Regions from separate parts of the Lysinibacillus parviboronicapiens genome, predicted to be linked through region 2. Evidence: a T-box and tRNA genes for the amino acid it is inferred to sense, from the RefSeq annotation. Region 2 holds a T-box; the other holds one or more tRNA genes.
The links. A T-box is a leader RNA that pairs with one kind of tRNA and senses whether it is charged. The one in region 2 lies ahead of trpS (tryptophan--tRNA ligase), so its partner is inferred to be a tRNA-Trp.
Positions count from the first base shown of each region.

Region 1: it has a tRNA-Trp gene. The T-box ahead of trpS (tryptophan--tRNA ligase) is inferred to sense a tRNA for this amino acid. The anticodon was not compared.

Region 1 covers NZ_CP073713.1:276,285-282,019, forward strand. The annotation lists rRNA gene C9J31_RS01445 (23S ribosomal RNA) at 1-2,016, shown strand, start outside; rRNA gene rrf (5S ribosomal RNA) at 2,084-2,199, shown strand; tRNA gene C9J31_RS01455 (tRNA-Val) at 2,213-2,288, shown strand; tRNA gene C9J31_RS01460 (tRNA-Thr) at 2,294-2,369, shown strand; tRNA gene C9J31_RS01465 (tRNA-Tyr) at 2,379-2,462, shown strand; tRNA gene C9J31_RS01470 (tRNA-Trp) at 2,476-2,549, shown strand; tRNA gene C9J31_RS01475 (tRNA-His) at 2,562-2,637, shown strand; tRNA gene C9J31_RS01480 (tRNA-Ser) at 2,728-2,820, shown strand; tRNA gene C9J31_RS01485 (tRNA-Met) at 2,989-3,063, shown strand; tRNA gene C9J31_RS01490 (tRNA-Asp) at 3,067-3,142, shown strand; tRNA gene C9J31_RS01495 (tRNA-Phe) at 3,278-3,353, shown strand; tRNA gene C9J31_RS01500 (tRNA-Gly) at 3,359-3,432, shown strand; tRNA gene C9J31_RS01505 (tRNA-Ile) at 3,437-3,513, shown strand; tRNA gene C9J31_RS01510 (tRNA-Asn) at 3,518-3,594, shown strand; tRNA gene C9J31_RS01515 (tRNA-Glu) at 3,596-3,667, shown strand; gene C9J31_RS01520 (nitric oxide synthase oxygenase) at 3,957-5,003, shown strand; gene C9J31_RS01525 (CynX/NimT family MFS transporter) at 5,049-5,735, opposite strand, start outside.
Region 2 covers NZ_CP073713.1:827,759-833,493, reverse strand. The annotation lists gene mecA (adaptor protein MecA) at 1-383, opposite strand, end outside; gene spxA (transcriptional regulator SpxA) at 815-1,210, opposite strand; T-box leader at 1,681-1,914, shown strand; gene trpS (tryptophan--tRNA ligase) at 2,083-3,072, shown strand; gene C9J31_RS03940 (hypothetical protein) at 3,084-3,404, shown strand; gene fabF (beta-ketoacyl-ACP synthase II) at 3,982-5,223, opposite strand; gene C9J31_RS03930 (beta-ketoacyl-ACP synthase III) at 5,254-5,735, opposite strand, start outside.

The DNA of each region.
Region 1 (5,735 bases), 550 kb from region 2:
CTGTTTGGACTAGGGGGCCATCCCGGTTTACCGAATTCAGACAAACTCCGAATGCCAGATATTTATACACGGGAGTCAGACTGCGAGTGATAAGATCCGTAGTCAAAAGGGAAACAGCCCAGACCACCAGCTAAGGTCCCAAAGTAATCGTTAAGTGGAAAAGGATGTGGCGTTGCATAGACAACCAGGATGTTGGCTTAGAAGCAGCCATCATTTAAAGAGTGCGTAATAGCTCACTGGTCGAGTGACGCTGCGCCGAAAATGTATCGGGGCTAAACGATTCACCGAAGCTGTGGATTGACATCTACGATGTCAGTGGTAGGAGAGCGTTCTAAGTGCGTTGAAGTCAGACCGGAAGGACTGGTGGAGCGCTTAGAAGTGAGAATGCCGGTATGAGTAGCGAAAGACGGGTGAGAATCCCGTCCACCGTATGACTAAGGTTTCCTGAGGAAGGCTCGTCCGCTCAGGGTTAGTCGGGACCTAAGCCGAGGCCGATAGGCGTAGGCGATGGACAACAGGTTGATATTCCTGTACCACCTCCTCACCGTTTGAGAAATGGGGGGACGCAGTAGGATAGGGTAAGCGCGCCGTTGGTTGTGCGCGTCCAAGCAGTAAGGCGTGTGTGTAGGCAAATCCGCACACTGTAACGTTGAGCTGTGATGGCGAGTCCTTTAAGGACGAAGTTCCTGATTTCACACTGCCAAGAAAAGCCTCTATCGAGGTGAGAGGTGCCCGTACCGCAAACCGACACAGGTAGTCGAGGAGAGAATCCTAAGGTGTGCGAGAGAACTCTCGTTAAGGAACTCGGCAAAATGACCCCGTAACTTCGGGAGAAGGGGTGCTCTTGAGCGTGCAAGCGCATGAGAGCCGCAGTGAATAGGCCCAGGCGACTGTTTAGCAAAAACACAGGTCTCTGCAAAACCGTAAGGTGACGTATAGGGGCTGACGCCTGCCCGGTGCTGGAAGGTTAAGAGGAGTGGTTAGCGCAAGCGAAGCTGCGAATTGAAGCCCCAGTAAACGGCGGCCGTAACTATAACGGTCCTAAGGTAGCGAAATTCCTTGTCGGGTAAGTTCCGACCCGCACGAAAGGCGTAACGATCTGGGCACTGTCTCAACGAGAGACTCGGTGAAATTATAGTACCTGTGAAGATGCAGGTTACCCGCGACAGGACGGAAAGACCCCGTGGAGCTTTACTGTAGCCTGATATTGAATTTTGGTACAACTTGTACAGGATAGGTAGGAGCCAGAGATCTCGGAGCGCCAGCTTCGAAGGAGGCGTCGGTGGGATACTACCCTGGTTGTATTGAAATTCTAACCCATGCCCCTTAGCGGGGCAGGAGACAGTGTCAGGCGGACAGTTTGACTGGGGCGGTCGCCTCCTAAAAGGTAACGGAGGCGCCCAAAGGTTCCCTCAGAATGGTTGGAAATCATTCGTAGAGTGTAAAGGCACAAGGGAGCTTGACTGCGAGACCTACAAGTCGAGCAGGGTCGAAAGACGGGCTTAGTGATCCGGTGGTTCCGCATGGAAGGGCCATCGCTCAACGGATAAAAGCTACCCCGGGGATAACAGGCTTATCTCCCCCAAGAGTCCACATCGACGGGGAGGTTTGGCACCTCGATGTCGGCTCATCGCATCCTGGGGCTGTAGTCGGTCCCAAGGGTTGGGCTGTTCGCCCATTAAAGCGGTACGCGAGCTGGGTTCAGAACGTCGTGAGACAGTTCGGTCCCTATCCGTCGTGGGCGTAGGAAATTTGAGAGGAGCTGTCCTTAGTACGAGAGGACCGGGATGGACACACCGCTGGTGTACCAGTTGTCTTGCCAAAGGCATCGCTGGGTAGCTATGTGTGGACGGGATAAGTGCTGAAAGCATCTAAGCATGAAGCCCCCCTCAAGATGAGATTTCCCATTACGCAAGTAAGTAAGATCCCTCAAAGACGATGAGGTAGATAGGTTCGAGGTGGAAGTGTGGTGACACATGGAGCTGACGAATACTAATCGATCGAGGACTTAACCAAAATGTTTGAAACATTCAATGCACCGTTTATCCAGTTTTGAAAGAATAAGTTCTTTTAACTAAATAAGTGAAGTGATGATGGCAAAGAGGTCACACCCGTTCCCATACCGAACACGGAAGTTAAGCTCTTTAGCGCCGATGGTAGTTGGGGGCTTCCCCCTGCGAGAGTAGGACGTCGCTTCGCTTATTTTTTATGTGGAGGATTAGCTCAGCTGGGAGAGCATCTGCCTTACAAGCAGAGGGTCGGCGGTTCGAGCCCGTCATCCTCCACCATTTTTGCCGGTGTAGCTCAGTTGGTAGAGCAACTGACTTGTAATCAGTAGGTCGTGGGTTCGACTCCTATCGCCGGCACCATGTATTGCCGGAGGGGTAGCGAAGTGGCTAAACGCGGCGGACTGTAAATCCGCTCCTTAGGGTTCGGCGGTTCGAATCCGTCCCCCTCCACCAGTTTTTAATTCATAGGGGCATAGTTCAACGGTAGAATAGAGGTCTCCAAAACCTTTGGTGTGGGTTCGATTCCTACTGCCCCTGCCAATTAATTTCATGGCGGTTGTGGCGAAGTGGTTAACGCACCTGATTGTGGTTCAGGCATTCGTGGGTTCGATTCCCATCAGTCGCCCCATTTTAGAATATTGCAAGTTGTAAGCCAATGAATTTTGATTTATTATAAAAAGGTTCAGGTCTACAAAATCCACCATTTATATATTGTTACGGAGGTATACCCAAGTCTGGCTGAAGGGATCGGTCTTGAAAACCGACAGGCGGGTAACACCGCGCGGGGGTTCGAATCCCTCTACCTCCTCCAGTTTATATTTTATAAATGGTGTTCTAAAAGCTCGGTATAAATAATATTGTCGTGGGGTGGAGCAAATCGCAATACGAATATTGCGATTAACGTCGACGCAAGCAAAGCGTGGAAGACGTCATCTTACATTAAGCGTATCATCATGTTATTTATAACGATTCATATTATCGCGGGGTGGAGCAGTGGTAGCTCGTCGGGCTCATAACCCGAAGGTCGTTGGTTCAAATCCGGCCCCCGCAACCAAATGGTCCCGTGGTGTAGCGGTTAACATGCCTGCCTGTCACGCAGGAGATCGCCGGTTCGATCCCGGTCGGGACCGCCATTTTTATAATAAGAGATTCATGATAAGCAAAAAGATTGAAGAAGCAAACGAGTGCATGAAGGAGCGTACTTAAGTACGTGACTGAATAAACGAGACTGGCTGATAAAGATATTTGCAGCTTAGCATGGAACGTATGGGTCAGTAGCTCAGTTGGTAGAGCATTAGATTGAAGCTCTAAGTGTCGGCGGTTCGATTCCGTCCTGACCCACCATATATGCGGGTGTAGTTTAATGGTAAAACCTCAGCCTTCCAAGCTGATGTCGTGAGTTCGATTCTCATCACCCGCTCCAAAATGGGCCTATAGCTCAGCTGGTTAGAGCGCACGCCTGATAAGCGTGAGGTCGATGGTTCGAGTCCATTTAGGCCCACCATTATTCCGAAGTAGCTCAGTTGGTAGTAGCACCTGACTGTTAATCAGGTTGTCGCAGGTTCGAGTCCTGCCTTCGGAGCCATGGCCCCTTGGTCAAGCGGTTAAGACACCGCCCTTTCACGGCGGTAACACGGGTTCGAATCCCGTAGGGGTCATCAAGCATGTAGCATGTTGTTGCTATATGCTTTTTTTTGATTTTTTTGTGTCCTACGTGAGTTTACGCCTACAGTTATAGATTGTAGAGGGGTATAACAATCTTTTTCATCATTCTTTAATGGAGATAAAGTCTAAGATTTTATAGTGGCAAAAATATAATTGAAAAAAGTATGAGCTTAAATTTGAACAAAGTATTTCATATATGCAATATGTATGTTTTCTAGTAGATTTTTTCATGGTGAATCCTGTGCCATTGTTCTAATATGAGAATAGATGGAGGAAATCGACATGAATTTACTAGAGGTACAGCGGTTTTTAGCACTTTATCAATCAGAACAAAATGAGTCCGAAACATGGCTGGCAAATAGATTACAACAGGTGGAATCTGAAGGGGAGTATAACCCGACAACAGAAGAATTAGTTTTTGGAGCACGGGTAGCATGGCGTAACAGTAATAAATGCATTGGTCGTTTATTTTGGCAATCGCTACATGTTGTTGATGCACGTGATATCTTAGATGAGCAGTCCATTTTTGAAACTTTGCTGGCACATATTCAGTATGCAACAAATGATGGGAAAATCCGTCCGACAATTACGGTGTTTGCACCAGAACGTGTGCGTATATGGAATCATCAGCTTATTCGTTATGCAGGCTATGAAACGCAAGAGGGAATCGTTGGTGATTCACATTCTATCGCTTTCACAAAAATATGCAAATCGCTAGGCTGGCAAGGTGAGGGAACAGCGTTTGATGTATTGCCCCTGATTGTGCAAGTAGATCAGCGAACACCACAATTATTTACAATCCCACCTGAATATATTTTAGAAGTCCCTATTCGTCATCCACAATATTCAAAGGTCGAGGCGCTTGACTTAAAATGGTATGCTGTACCAATTATATCGAGCATGCGCTTTCAGATGGCAGGAATTGATTTTCAAGCGGCACCATTTAATGGCTGGTATATGGGCACAGAGATTGGTGCACGCAATTTAGCCGATCACGATCGCTATAACATGCTACCAGCAATAGCAGAAATATTTGGGTTGGATATGACAAAGCAGGTATCACTATGGAGAGATCGTGCATTAGTTGAGTTGAATATTGCAGTGCTGCATTCCTTTAAAGAAGACGGCGTTAGCATAGTGGATCATCACACGGCAGCACAACAGTTTAAGCTATTTGAAGAAGCAGAAGAGAAGGCAGGACGAGAGCTAACAGGTAACTGGGCATGGCTACTTCCGCCACTATCGCCCGCTGCAACACATATCTTTCATAAGCCTTTCGTCAATGTTTACAATACGCCAAACTATTTTTATCAGAAGCCCCCTTACTGAATAGAACAGGCAGCACATCACAAGCACATGAGCTGCCTTTTTTATTTAATTCACATATTCATTCTTAGATGCTCTCATAGAGCAGAAGAAGAGTAGTAATGCCACCACAACGAAGAGCCAGCCAGCGATGTTCCAGCCTCCAAATAAATCATGCAGATAACCAAATAAGATTGGTCCAACTGCTGCTAGTAAATAACCAATAGATTGTGCAAAGCCAGATAAATCAGCTGCTTCGTAGGCCGTGCGTGTACGTAGAGTGAAAAACATCATGGCTAACGCAAATGAAGCTCCCCCGGCTAAGCCAAGAAGCATCATCCAAAGAACTGCAAGACTTGTCCATTCCATTACTAAACCAATAAAGCCAATAACATAAAACACTGTAAAAATTATGACAAGAGGACGTTGGGATTTCATTTTGCTTGCAATAATAGGTACAACTAGCGCCATAGGTATCTGTGAAAACTGCATTGTTGAAAACATCCAGCCAGCACGATCGGCAGCGAGTCCTTGGGCAATATAAATTTCAGGTATCCATGCCGCCGTTGTATAAAATATGAGTGATTGTAACCCCATTGCCCCCGTTACAGCCCAAGTTACCGGTGATTTCCATAATGGTATACGCGCTTTCGTAGATACGAAAGCAACTTCAGGTTTATTCGATTTTAATTGTGGTATCCAAACTATAATGGTAAAGACAACTAGAATAAGAGCTATTGCGAGAGCTCCTTGCCA
Region 2 (5,735 bases):
TCCATAAATAATTCTGACTCATCAATGTCACCGAATTGAGTTAGTTGACTGAGAAGATCCTCTCCAACTTCGTCAAATGGGGCAAACATCTCCTTGTGTTCATCAAAATGCGAATGACCATCTAATGTTTCACCGTCTTTTAATATATGTGCACGTGTGACAATGATCTCCAAGCCAACTTCAGACGCATTGATATGAATCCAAATCGGACCTTCCACATCAAAATAATCCTCTGTATTTACTTCGTCAATCATATCCCAAAAAAGTTGTTCACCCTTTGCTCGGTTGTACCAAATTTCTTCACGACTGTAGCCGCGATCCTCTATATCATTGTACGTTATAAAGAGCTTGAGTGTATTTTCATTTACACGTTCGATGTCCACTAGACTTCATCTCCCTTCACTGTCATTTGTCGAAAAACAGTATTATTTCATTAGTATGCTTTGATTCATTGTTTTTAACCTTCATACTCCTTTGTTTTTCAACCTTTGACTACACCACAATAAATCATCGAGCAACTGAAATCATTGAATTTACAGTTCAGTTGTCTCTAATTCTATTGTATGCTGTTCTTTCATAAAATGAAAAGGATATACACCATTTCACAAAAGATATTTGAATTATTGAAATTGTAGTAAACTATTTAGCTAAAATCAAGTTTAACATACTTTTACGGAAATATATGACTTTCCCCTATTAAATATTATAGCTTGTACAGAAGGATTTTACATAAGTAAAGCATAAAAAAATAGATGTCACAACATGCTTTTTGCATTTGCAACACCTAATACATTATATGCAGAATAGATTGATATTAGTTCACCATACGCTGTGCTTCTTGTAATTGATAAGCACGCACTTTACGTGGTAAGAATCGACGAATTTCATCTTCGTTGTATCCTACTTGTAATCGTTTTTCATCTAAGATGATTGGACGACGTAATAATCCAGGGTATTCTTGAATTAACTCATATAAACGTTGTAATGGTAAGCTTTCTACATCCACATTCAGTTTTTGGAAAATTTTAGAACGCGTTGAAATAATTTCATCCGTCCCATCCTCCGTCATGCGTAAAATTTCTTTTATTTCACTAATGCTTAATGGTTCAGAAAAAATATTTCGCTCGGTATATGGGATTTCGTGCTCCTCCAACCATGCTTTCGCTTTTCGGCAAGATGTACAACTTGGTGATGTAAATAAAGTTACTATCATACTGACACATCCTTTCTGTTTGTAATCGTTATCTATAACCAGTTTGTTAAATTAGAATTAATGTAATGTAAAGCTACATATTCATTATACAGCACTCAGCTGTGTTTGAATATAGTTCCAATGAAAAAAAGAATGACCTTATCGCGAAATATTCTGTCTATTTCTATAGCTTGAAAGTAGCTAATTTCTGAAAGGTGTCCAATGAACTAATAATAATATTCCCACTTATCAGCGATTTTAAACATTCATTTATTTCTATTGTTGATTCTCATTTATAAAATTTAAACGAGAATAATGTCAATTTGACGTGTACAATTAAGACGTATCGCTTATAATAAAGGTTGCTTTTTTACATAAAAACACAGCATAACTAGCATAAAGTTTTTTTCATAAAAAAAACACCGCTAAAAGTCTGATTTTCTAAGCTTGCAATTAGCTAACTCTTTATAATATAATTTTTGCAATAATTAAAAACGCTGACGAAGAGTAGTACAAATGCAATGTGCACGTTTAGAGAGTCTGTGGTTGCTGCAAACAGATCGTGCATGCGTTTGGAATGGACTTCCGAGTTAGTTTTGCGAACGTTCAAGTATGTGCACGATTGACTACTAGCAAAGCTCGTCCCTTCACGTTACGAAGTAGAGTGGCCTTTTTAGGCAAGCTGGGTGGTACCGCGGATACTAACATCATTCGTCCCTTCATTAGAAAAAACTAATGAGGACGCATGATGTTTTTTTATGATATTTAGTATTCATTTGGACGCTCTACCCGATAGCACAGTGGCTATCCGTCCGTAATTGAAGGTTTAATCAAAATTTTTGATGATGCCGAGTCGAAAATTATTTGCTAACTCGAAGGAGGAAATTATTATGACAACTATTTTTTCAGGCGTTCAGCCAACAGGTATTGTAACATTAGGGAACTATCTCGGGGCATTCAAGCAATTCCCTGCATTACAAGATGAAGGAAATGCAATTTATTGTATCGTTGACCAGCATGCCATTACGGTCGCACAAGACCCTAAAGAGTTGCGTCAAAACATTCGTAACTTAGCTGCTATGTATATAGCAACGGGTATTGACCCACAGAAATCTACTTTATTCATCCAATCAGAAGTATCTGCTCACGCACAAGCGGGCTGGATTTTACAATGTGTTGCTTCTATCGGCGAGTTAGAGCGTATGACTCAATTCAAAGATAAATCACATGGCAAAGAAACCGTTTCGGCAGCTCTTTTAACTTATCCACCTTTAATGGCTGCAGATATTCTATTATACAATACAAACATTGTCCCTGTAGGCGATGACCAAAAACAACATATTGAGCTAACACGAGATCTTGCAGAGCGCTTTAACAAACGTTATGGTGATGTATTAACAATTCCTGAAATTCAATTACCAAAAGCAGGTGCGCGTATTAAATCTTTACAAGAGCCTACGAAAAAAATGAGTAAATCTGATCCAAATACAAAAGCAACAATTAAACTTTTAGATTCTGCAAAAGATATTGAGAAAAAAATTAAATCTGCCGTAACTGACTCTGATGGTATTGTGGCGTTTGATGTAGAAAATAAACCTGGGGTTTCAAATTTACTGACTATCGAATCAGCAATTTCAGGTGTAGCTATCGACAATTTAGTTAAAAAATACGAAGGAATTGGCTATGGCGGCTTCAAACAAGGTGTGGCCACAGCGGTTATCGACCATCTTACACCAATTCAAGAGAAGTTCTATCATCTCGTAGAATCGTCTGAATTGGACATCATTTTAGATGAAGGTGCAGAGAAAGCAAATACCATTGCCAGTGCAACATTAAAACGTATGGAAGAAGCAATGGGCTTAGGCCGTTCACGTCGCTAAGAGGTTTGTCTATGTCTATGCTATGCGAACTTTGTAAAAAGCCAATACAAACACTTATTTTAGAAGGTGACTTTGGTGCTGATCCTCTATGGTGTGGTCAGTGTCTTGCCAATTTAGAATTAGAGAACTTTCCATTAAATGAACATTTGCTAACTGAGTTAACATCATGGATGTGTAACTTTGGTGAATGGATTAATCTTGAAACAGATTCATTCATTGAAGGTATGGAACATTTGGCAAAAAAACATGATGAGCAAGGTACAATTTTGGCTCAACAGGTAGCAACTGAACTAGGAATTAAAGTGACTTTCTCTCCGTATCTTTTAGATTAGGATGTTCGCTCAAAACCAAAGTCAAGTATAACACCGCATAACACAATGCAGGCTCCGATTGCCAAATAAAATTCCGTTGTATGAACCATAAACTTAAAAACAACGGACCATGAATAACCGAGTGTGCGGTAATTCAAGTACAATATGAGATTTCCTATTGAAAGTATCATTAAGCCATAGCTCATTAAAAATAAAAAGAGACGGAACAAGTAGACGGCATCCTTTCTATTTCTTCTTATTTATCATCTATTCTCAAAGTGAATAAAAAATACGTCAGCCTGTAGACAAACTTGAAGAATTTCAGATTTGGTTACAGGCTTTTTTTCATAATCGGGATGCATAAGAACGGTGATTTCACTGCTGACAGGGCGTTCAGCTGGCGGTCACTCTAAACTTCAATAAACTGAATACGTAAACGAACATTCCACTCTAAACTGTTTAATAGAAGAAACAACGAGATTTCTGCATAAGAATGAGCCAAACTCATGCTCGAAGCGCTAGCAGTTCGTCGCGCAATAAAAAAGCCTATAGGTAAACTCAATCTTTACAGAGTTTACCTATAGGCTAACGTTTTTGATTATTCTTCACATTTTTTAAATAGTAGGCTAGCGTTATGACCGCCAAATCCAAGAGAATTACTCATCGCGTATTCGATATTTGCTTCTCGGGCTTCATTTGGCACATAATCTAAATCACATTCTGGGTCTGGCTCTGTTAAATTGATTGTCGGTGGTAAAATCCCCTCTTTTAACGCAAGCGCTGTGAAAATCGCTTCGACACCACCAGCTGCCCCTAGTAAGTGACCTGTCATTGATTTTGTAGAACTCATTGCCAGTTTATAAGCATGTTCACCAAAGGCTGATTTTACTGCCTGTGTTTCAAATAAATCATTATAAGGTGTACTTGTTCCGTGTGCATTAATATAGCCAACTTGTGAAGGTTCTACACCTCCATCAGCTAATGCTTGTTTCATCGCACGTGCTGCGCCTTCACCTTCTGGTGCTGGAGCAGTGATATGGTGAGCATCACCAGTTGAGCCGTAGCCAAGCACTTCAGCATAAATTTTTGCTCCGCGAGCTTTCGCGTGCTCATACTCTTCTAAAATAACAATCCCTGCACCTTCACCAATAATAAAGCCATCGCGGTTTTTATCAAATGGACGTGAAGCGGTTGTTGCATCGGTATTTAAAGACAATGCTGTATTTGCACAGAAACCTGCAACTGCCATTGTGACGATTGGTGACTCTGCACCACCTGAAATCATAACATCTGCGTCGCCACGTTCAATTACTTTATAAGCATCTCCAATTGAATTTGTGCCAGATGCACAAGCCGTTACAGAACAAGAATTAATACCCTTAGCTCCGAAATGGATAGACACTTGACCTGATGCCATATCTGGAATCATCATTGGGATAAAGAATGGACTTACACGTCTTGCTCCACGTTCTTGGAACGTTAAAAACTGCTGTTCATACGTTTCCATTCCACCGATACCAGAGCCAATCCACACGCCTGCGCGCGGTGCTAGCTCTTCATCAATTGTAAGCTGTGCGTCCTCCATAGCCATGATGGAAGCTGCAAGTGCATAATGCGTAAAGCGATCCATTTTACGGGCTTCCTTACGTTCAATATACTTTTCAATATCAAAGTCTTTTACTTCTGCGGCAATTTTAGCTGCGAATAAATCTTTGTTTAAACGTGTTAACTCCCCAACACCAGATTTTCCAGCTTTAATGTTTGCCCATGTTTCTTCGATGCTATTTCCTAGTGGTGTAACTGCGCCAATTCCTGTAATTACTACTCGTCGTTTACTCATTGTCTTACTCCCCTCAAGCATTTATCGTTATTATTTTCCCCATCTCATTGCAACGGCACCCCAAGTTAAGCCACCGCCAAAACCAACAAGTACTAGTAAGTCACCATCTTTTATTTTACCTGCTTCAAGCTCTTCTACCAATGATATTCCGATAGATGCTGCCGATGTATTACCATATTTGTGAATCGTTTTCGACATTTTTTCAAGTGGTAAGTCGAGACGTTCACGTGCAGACTCCATAATACGTATATTCGCTTGATGTGGCACTAAGAAATCCACATCTTCTTTTGTTAAACCAGCTTTATCTAACACATTCAAAGCAGATTCACCCATTTGGCGTACTGCAAATTTAAAAACTTCACGGCCATTCATGGCAATCGTCTGTTGCTGTGTTAAACACAGATTTTTTCCGCCTGTTCCATCTGCTCCGAGCTCAAAAGATAAAATCCCTCTGCCTTCTGAAACCGGCCCAACAACAGCAGCACTTGCACCATCACCGAATAATACAGCCG